Regions from separate parts of the Lachnoclostridium phocaeense genome, predicted to be linked through region 1. Evidence: predicted binding sites of a transcription regulator. Region 1 holds the regulator's gene; the other holds the start of a gene.
The links. The regulator HrcA, encoded in region 1, represses chaperone genes, less so after heat shock. The targets are predictions, from matches to a motif close to TGTTAGCACTCNNNNNNNNNGAGTGCTAACA.
Positions count from the first base shown of each region.

Region 2: htpG (molecular chaperone HtpG) is a predicted target of HrcA. The motif match lies at 2,634-2,664, and genes of this name have one in related genera.

Region 1 covers NZ_CAUGIN010000009.1:87,712-91,927, reverse strand. The annotation lists partial or broken gene Q5911_RS06100 (Hsp70 family protein) at 1-625, opposite strand, end outside; gene grpE (nucleotide exchange factor GrpE) at 669-1,358, opposite strand; gene hrcA (heat-inducible transcriptional repressor HrcA) at 1,376-2,419, opposite strand; gene Q5911_RS06085 (RluA family pseudouridine synthase) at 2,632-3,549, shown strand; gene Q5911_RS06080 (hypothetical protein) at 3,622-3,915, opposite strand; gene Q5911_RS06075 (MOSC domain-containing protein) at 4,002-4,216, opposite strand, start outside.
Region 2 covers NZ_CAUGIN010000016.1:27,980-32,195, reverse strand. The annotation lists gene Q5911_RS08800 (aldo/keto reductase) at 1-337, opposite strand, end outside; gene htpG (molecular chaperone HtpG) at 476-2,536, opposite strand; gene Q5911_RS08790 (ABC transporter permease) at 2,710-4,216, opposite strand, start outside.

The DNA.
Region 1 (4,216 bases):
CTGTGATCTTCTGGTCGAAGTCATCACCGCCCAGTCTGTTGTTTCCAGCTGTTGAGAGAACTTCGATGACACCGTCGCCGATCTCGATGATAGATACATCGAATGTACCGCCGCCGAGGTCATATACCATAATCTTCTGCTCTTTTTCATTGTCAAGGCCGTATGCCAGGGCTGCTGCTGTAGGCTCGTTGATGATACGTTTTACATCCAGGCCTGCGATCTTGCCGGCATCTTTTGTAGCCTGACGCTGAGCATCGTTGAAGTAAGCAGGAACTGTGATGACAGCCTCTGTCACTTTCTCTCCGAGGTATCCTTCTGCGTCAGCTTTCAGCTTCTGAAGGATCATAGCGGAGATCTCCTGCGGAGAATATTTCTTTCCGTCGATGGATACCTTGTAATCAGATCCCATCTCTCTTTTGATAGAAGAAATTGTCTTCTCAGCGTTTGTAACTGCCTGACGTTTTGCAGGCTCCCCTACCAGACGCTCTCCCGTCTTTGTAAATGCAACTACAGACGGTGTGGTTCTTGCGCCTTCTGTATTAGCGATGACTACCGGCTGTCCACCTTCCATAACGGCGACACAGCTGTTTGTTGTACCTAAGTCAATACCAATGATTTTTCCCATGATTAATTCCTCCTGTTATATTTTAAATTTCGTTGTTTGCTTTTTAGTTGGCCACCTTCACCATGCTGTGTCTCACAACACTGTCACGGTACATGTAACCTTTCTGGAATTCTTCAGCCACAATGTTCTCACCAAAGCTGTCATCCTCCACATGCATCACTGCATTGTGGAAATCCGGGTTGAATTCCTGTCCCACTGCCTCGATCGGCTTGACACCAATCTCTGCCAGTGTGGTCATCATCTGTTTGTACACCTTATCCATGCCCTGCATGAAGGGGTGGTCCTTCTCCTCCTCTTTCACTGCATCCAGCCCTCTCTCGAAGCTGTCCACAACGGGGAGGATCTTCTCTATGATATCTTTCGCTCCAACTTCATACATCTGGGATTTCTCCCTCTCTGTACGCTTGCGGAAGTTATCAAACTCAGCCATTTGTCTTGTGAGCTTATCTGTCAGCTCCTCGATCTTCTCATCTTTTTTATCTTTCTTCTTTCTGCCAAAAAATTTCTTTCCCTCGGTCTTTTCCTCCTCGGAGGAAACTTCCTCGTCATCCTCTTTCGGGCTCTCTGTGCTGTCTTTCTCAGCTCTCTCCGCGTCTTCTGCGGAGGATTCGCCGCCTTCGCCCTGATCTTCCTGCTGGGCAGCGGTCTTCTTGGCCTCTTCCACAGCCTCTTTTACCATATCTTCCTGGCTTTTTTCCTGATTTACTTCTTTGCTGTTTTTATTTTCTTCCAAGGGTCCATCCACCTTTCTTATTCTTTATTATGGAAAATCGCATCCAACTCACCCTGCAGGTGTTTCAGCGATTTTAACACATGTTCGTAATCCATACGCTTCGGGCCGATGATACCTATCGTTCCCTTCATGCCGTCCCCCAATTCATACGTAGCTGTGACGACACTGCAGTCTTTCATGGTCTGCACCGGTGTCTCGTCTCCGATATACACCTGGATGCCTGTGTTGTCTTCCTGGGAAAGAGTCTGGGTAACCAGCTCTGTGAGCTGCTGCTTTTCCTCAAAGGCACTGATGATCTCCTGTGCGCTCTTCTTGTCGCTGAGCTCCGGATATTTGAAAATATTCGTGGCCCCGCTGGTGTAGATCTGCATGTCTTCATCTAACTGGATGGCATCTGCCACCGCATCGAGCACATCGCTGATCACCGCGCTGTGGATGCCCGCCTGTTCCTTCAGCCTTGCTATCAGTCCCAGGTTGATCTCCTCAATGGACATACCGTTCAGTGTGGTATTGAGCAGCATGTTCAGCTTCAGAAGATTTTCATTGCCAAGCGGCTCATCTACATTGATGATCTTGTTCTTGATAACATTTCCTCCAAGCACGATCACCGCAATGATCTGCTCATCGTCCACCTGGGAGAGCTGAATGAATTTCAGCTTGTTGGCGCTGTTCATGGGAGTGGAAACCATGGTCGCATAGTTGGTGTTCGCCGCCAGAACTCTTGCGGCCTGCTTCAGGAGCTGATCCATCTTGTCTGCTTTGTCCAGCATCTGCTCCTGCATCTCATTAAGCTCCTGTTCCTTCTCCTCCATCAGCATATCCACATATAGGCGGTATCCCTTGTCGGAAGGAATCCTTCCCGCTGATGTATGGGGCTGCAGGATATATCCCAGCTCTTCCAGATCCGCCATCTCATTTCGGATCGTCGCAGAGCTCAAATTCAGGTCCGTGTACTTGGAAATGGTCCTGGAACCTACCGGCTCCCCTGTCTCCAGGTAGTTCTGGATGATCGCATGAAGAATTTTCAGTTTTCTCTCACCCAGTCCGTCTCTGACCTGCATCCTGGCTGCCTCCTTTTTTATTGTTAGCACTCATTTGGTACGAGTGCTAATCTCTACGGTTACTAATGTATCACTCTGGTTTTTGTTTGTCAACAGGATTTATAATTTTTTTACACTTTACGTGAAATTTATGAAAATTCTTATTTTATATGCTATACTCTAGTTCTGACCTGGCCCATGCGGCCAGATTCTGCCTGAAAGGAAGGACAAAAATGGACAGAACCATCGACTATATAATAGGAAAAGAAGAAGACGGCCTACGGGTGGAACAGGTTCTCAGGCGAAAAGGCTACTCCCGCCAGAATCTCTCTGTCATAAAAAGGATGCCCCAGAGCATCCTTGTAAACGGTGTACATGCTTATATGCGCGGACAGGTACAGACAGGAGACACCCTGAGAGTCCAGATCCACGAGACCGGAGTCTCCGGGAAAATACCGCCCATACATCTGCCCCTGGATATCGTATATGAAGATGAAGATATCATCGTCATCAACAAGGCGGCAGGCATGCCCATACACCCCTCCATGAACAACTACACCAATTCCATGGCAAATGCCCTTGCATGGTACTACAAAGAGCAGGGCAAACCCTTCATCTTCCGCTGCTCCAACCGGCTGGACCGGGATACCTCCGGCCTGACTGTGGTGGCAAAGCACCTGGTCAGCGCCGGCATTCTCTCCACCATGACAGCAGAAAAGATCCTGGAGCGGGAGTATCTGGCCATTGTATCCGGACACGTATTCCCCTCCGCCGGCACCATCTGTGCCCCTTTAGCCCGCAAGGGCACCTCCATCATCGAGCGGATGGTGGATTTTGAAAAGGGGGAAGAGGCAGTCACTCACTATGAGACGCTGGGGCACTACGGCCCCCACAGCCTTGTAAAACTGAAGCTGGAAACCGGCCGCACCCACCAGATCCGGGTCCACATGCAGTATCTGGGCTATCCTCTCATTGGAGACTACCTCTACAATCCGGATATGACGCACATCAGCCGGCAGGCTCTCCACTCCCACCGGCTGTCCTTTCCCCATCCCATGACCGGGGAACCTATGGAATTCACTGCCCCTCTTCCGGAGGATATGCAGAAAGTGCTCCGGGTCACATCGTTCTCTCCAGCTTCACAAGAGTGAAAAAGAAGACCCCGGAACCATTTTCTCTTCTCCGGGATCTTCTCTTTGCACGTCCGCTTTCTGCACGCTCTTTTAGCTCAGTTCGATCTTTGCAGCCTCCTCAGGCTTAAAAGCATTGTCCAGATCATAGATATTGTGTCCGGTAGACTCTCCCAATACTCTTCCCTCCAGGGAATAGCAGCGGATAAAGCGCTTGGGGGCAATGCTGGACCAGTGCTCCACATCCCAGGTCATGTACCCGTCCTCATCCGACTTTTTCTCCTTCAAGTACAGATCCACCTGGCGTCCATCCTGCATGATCTTGATAAGGTCCTTGTAATCAGCGATCTCCACGTCTTCCTTTTTTACTGTGTCGTAAATCTTCATCTCTCTCTCCTCCTGCCCTGCCCGGGCTGTCGTTCTAGCATCAGTTTACTCTCATCTGCCGCTAAAGACAAGCGGGAATTTTCTCTTTATTTTTCGTGATCGCGGGCACATTCCCGGGCCGTCCCCCTCAGAATCTCCAATCCATGGTCCAAATGAGGAAGAAGATAGTCCAGCGCCTCTCTCACCGCCTTGGGGCTGCCGGGGAGATTGACGATCAACGTCCCGCCGCGGATGCCGGACACAGCCCGGCTGAACATAGCCCTTGGGGTGATGGACATGGAATAGTTCCGTATGGCCTGCG
Region 2 (4,216 bases), on a different contig from region 1:
AATCAAAATACTCTGTCTGGCACTTCTTCAGCTGCTCCTCAAAGATTTCCTCCACCTTGTCCATGTTGGAGAGGTCGTAGCCCGGGAATTTATCAGCCAGGTAAAAGCTCTCCCTTGGGTATTTGGAGAGAACGCGGCCCATCACCAGCTCGGAGGTGCCGTTGTGGTATCCCCAGGCAGTATCGTAATAGTTTACACCGTGGTCCATAGCATACTGCACCATATCGGCTGTGGCGGCCTCGTCTACCTTCGCGTCATCGCCGTCAATGACCGGCAGGCGCATGCAGCCCATGCCCAGGGCAGACAGCTTTAAATCTTTGTAATCTCTGTAGATCATCTTTGTCCACTCTCCTTCTCTTCATTTCAGTCATCCTGTATAAAAAGTATCAGGGAACTATATTTTATTATAATTCCCCGATACGAGAACCGCAAATACTTAAATAAAATACCCGGTCATACTTATTTTCTATACTTTTTATTTTGTCAGCAGCAGCATGATCTCGTTGCTCCTCTGTACAAAGGCTGTCATCTCCTCCGGTGTCAGAGGCTTGTGTGCCAGCATGGCCATGTCGTAGAGCTGTTTGCAGATGACAGGTGTGTTCTCATTGTCTCCGTGCTCTGCCACAAACTGTACAAGAGGATGGTTGGCGTTCAGCGTCAGTGTGATCTCGCCGCCAAACATGGATGCATCCATGCCTGCCATGCCGTACATTCTCATCATCTCCTGCATACGGCGGCTCTGCTCGGACAGGGTGATCATGGAAGCCACCTTGTCGTCTTTCAGTTTCTCCACTTTCACGTCCAGCTTGTCATTTTCCATAACTTTGCGGAATGTCTCCACAAGAGCGTCCGTTGTCTTCTGGAAAGCCTCTTTGTCCTCTTCTTTTACTTCCTCTTTTGCATTGTCCGTAATGTCCGCGTCAATGCGCTGGAACTGCAGGTTCGGGTTTCTCTGCTCAAGCTGGGTGATGAACGGAGAGTCGATGTTGTGGTTCAGGATCACCGCATCCTGCCCCTGGTTTTTAAACATGTTAATGTACTGGCTCTGCTGCTGCTCGTCAGATACATAGTAGATGGTGGTCTTGGGCTCTTCCTTCTTCTCCTCGCCCTCCTTTGGCTCCTCTTTTTCCTCCTTGGGGTCGATGAGCTTACCGCCGTTTGCCTCCACGCACTCTTTCAGCGTCATGTATTTGTGATCCAGGCTCTTGAAGAGGATGTAGTCCATCATCTTGTCGCAGAATTTCTCGTCCTTCAGGCAACCGAACTTGATGAACGGGCTGATGTCATCCCAGTATTTCTCGTAGTTCTCCTTGTCAGTCTTGCACATGCCGCTCAGCTTGTCGGCAACCTTCTTGGAAATATAGTCTGCGATCTTATTTACAAATCCATCGTTCTGGAGCGCGCTTCTTGATACGTTCAGCGGCAGGTCCGGACAGTCGATGACTCCCTTTAACACCATCAGGAACTCCGGAATGACTTCCTTGATGTTGTCCGCGATGAACACCTGGTTGTTGTACAGCTTGATGGTTCCCTCGATGGAGTCGTACTCTGTGTTGATCTTGGGGAAGTACAGGATACCCTTCAGGTTGAACGGGTAATCCATATTCAGGTGGATCCAGAACAGTGGCTCCTTGTAGTCCAGGAATACCTTCCGGTAAAACTCTATATAATCTTCCTTTGTGCACTCATTTGGATGCTTTGTCCACAGAGGCTGGGTGTCGTTCACCGGAACAGGACGCTTGTTGATCTTCACCCTGTCTCTGGCAGGAGATACTTCCACCATCTCCTTCTCCCCGTTCTCGTTCTCCTTCTCCTCCATCTTTGCATCCTCGTGGATGTGCTCTACGACCACATCATCGTCCCGAAGGTCCGCCTCATCGATGGTCTCATACTCCTGCTCGGCATTGGCCTTCTCAAGGAAGATCTCCACCGGCATGAAGGAGCAGTACTTCTCCAGCACTTCACGCACTTTGTACTCGTTGGCAAACTGGAGGCTGTCCTCATTTAAGAACAGGGTGATCTCCGTCCCCACTTCCTGCCGGTCTCCATCGGACATCTCATACTCTGTGCCGCCGTCGCTTGTCCAGTGCACAGGAGCTGCCCCCTCCTGGTAGGAAAGTGTGTCGATGTGTACTTCGTCCGCCACCATGAAAGCGGAGTAGAAGCCAAGACCGAAGTGACCGATCATGTCATCCTCTGTCGTCTTGTCCTTGTATTTCTCCAGGAACTCTGTGGCTCCGGAGAAAGCGATCTGGGTGATGTACTCCTCCACCTCGCCGGCTGTCATTCCCACACCGTTGTCGATGAATTTCAGTGTCTTGTCCTCCGGGCTGACGATCACACGGATCCGGGCCTTGTAGTCATCCGGAAGCTGGTACTCTCCCATCATATCCAGCTTTTTCAGCTTGGTGATGGCGTCGCATCCGTTGGAGATCATCTCACGGACAAAGATATCGTGGTCTGAATAGACCCATTTCTTGATAATAGGAAAAATATTTTCGCTGCTGATAGACAGACTTCCTTTTTTTGCTGCCATTTATATCACTCCTTAAATCTCAATCTGTTTTGTGCGGGACCTGACCCGCACCCTCTGCATGTTATGATAATACCCGGGAGCGCAAATGTCAATATAAAATTAGCACTCATCGCAAATGAGTGCTAATAACTTTATAAAATCCATAAACCTTCTATAAACTTTGCTCTTCATGTCTACTCCACGCTCTTCAGAGACTCTACCATGTCTATCTTCTTCAGCTTGAAGTACATGACCCAGTTGACGAACATGGAAAAGCCGAGCGTGAACAGGAAGCTGTACAGATAGCTGGTAAGATCCAGCACCCTGCCGAACATGACGTCGTCCACCTCCACAGTGACAATGACAAACTGCAGCAGCACCCAGCCAAGGGCCATGCCCGCCACCGCGCCGATGAGGGTGAGCAGGACATTTTCCCTGTACACATAGGCAGCCACCTCCGTGTCGTAAAAGCCCAGCACCTTGATGGTTGCCAGCTCCCTCTTTCTCTCCGTGATGTTGATGGTGTTCAGGTTGTAGAGAACGATAAAGGCCAGCATGCCCGCCGAGATGATCAGCACCACAATGACCAGGTTCAGACTCTGCAGCATATCGTCAAGGCGGTCCTCTATACTGGAGGTATAGCTCACGTTCAGCACATTGCTGTCTCCAAGGAGCCTGCCGCCCACTGCCTCGATCTGGTCTGTCTGCCCCTCTTTCATCTTAAACAGCACGCCGTTGGAGGCGGCCTCTTTCCCGAACAGCTCCCTGTAGTAGTCCGGTGAGAGGTACAGGTAGTGTCCCATATAATTCTCGCAGATGGCGTCTATGGTCACTTCCTTCACACCCATGCCGTCGTCCTCCAGAGTGACTGTATCTCCCACCTCCACGCCAAGGTCGCTTGCCGCCTTCTCGGTCAGGATCACCTGCTCCTTCTCCAGGGAGTAGGTCTCCGGCTTTGTCCGGCTGTGGAAATCCAGGAAATCGCCTACGTTTTCCAGATTTTCAGGCACTGTCAGATAGATTTCCATGGAAGTATCTCCCGCTGTCACTTCCAGGTTCTGCATGCGCACCATCAGCTCCCCGCTGACTGCTGACTCGTCCCTGACAAGGGCCGCTATCTCCTCCTTGTCCTCCCGGGAAATCCCCGCGTCAAAGTACACCGCCGCATCGTAGGTCTGGATGCTGTTGTACTGCAGCTCCGGTATGACAAAGATACAGTCCTTCAGTCCGAAGCCCACCACCATCAGGGCCATACAGCCTCCGATGCCAAACACAGTCATGAAGAAACGCTTCTTGTACCGCACCAGATTCCGGATAGAAGATTTCCAGGAAAAATTCAGATGCTTCCATATGATCTTCACCCGCTCCAGAAGGATGCGCTGCCCCTGCTTCGGTGCAGGCGGCCGCATGAGCTGGGCCGGCACGGAGGCAAGCTCCCTGTAGCAGGAGAAAATGGTCGCCGCCAGGGTGCACAGCACGGCGATCAGCGTGGCCTGAACGGCATAGCTCAGGTGATAGGGCACGAGGATGTCCGGTATGTGCTGATACATGATCTTGTACGCATAGATGATGATCCAGGGGAACACCTTCTCACCGAACAGGACGCCCAGCACGCTCCCTCCCAGGGTGGCTGTCAGGGCGTAGGCTATGTATTTCCCGGCAATGGAGAGCTTGCTGTATCCAAGGGCCTTCAGCGTGCCG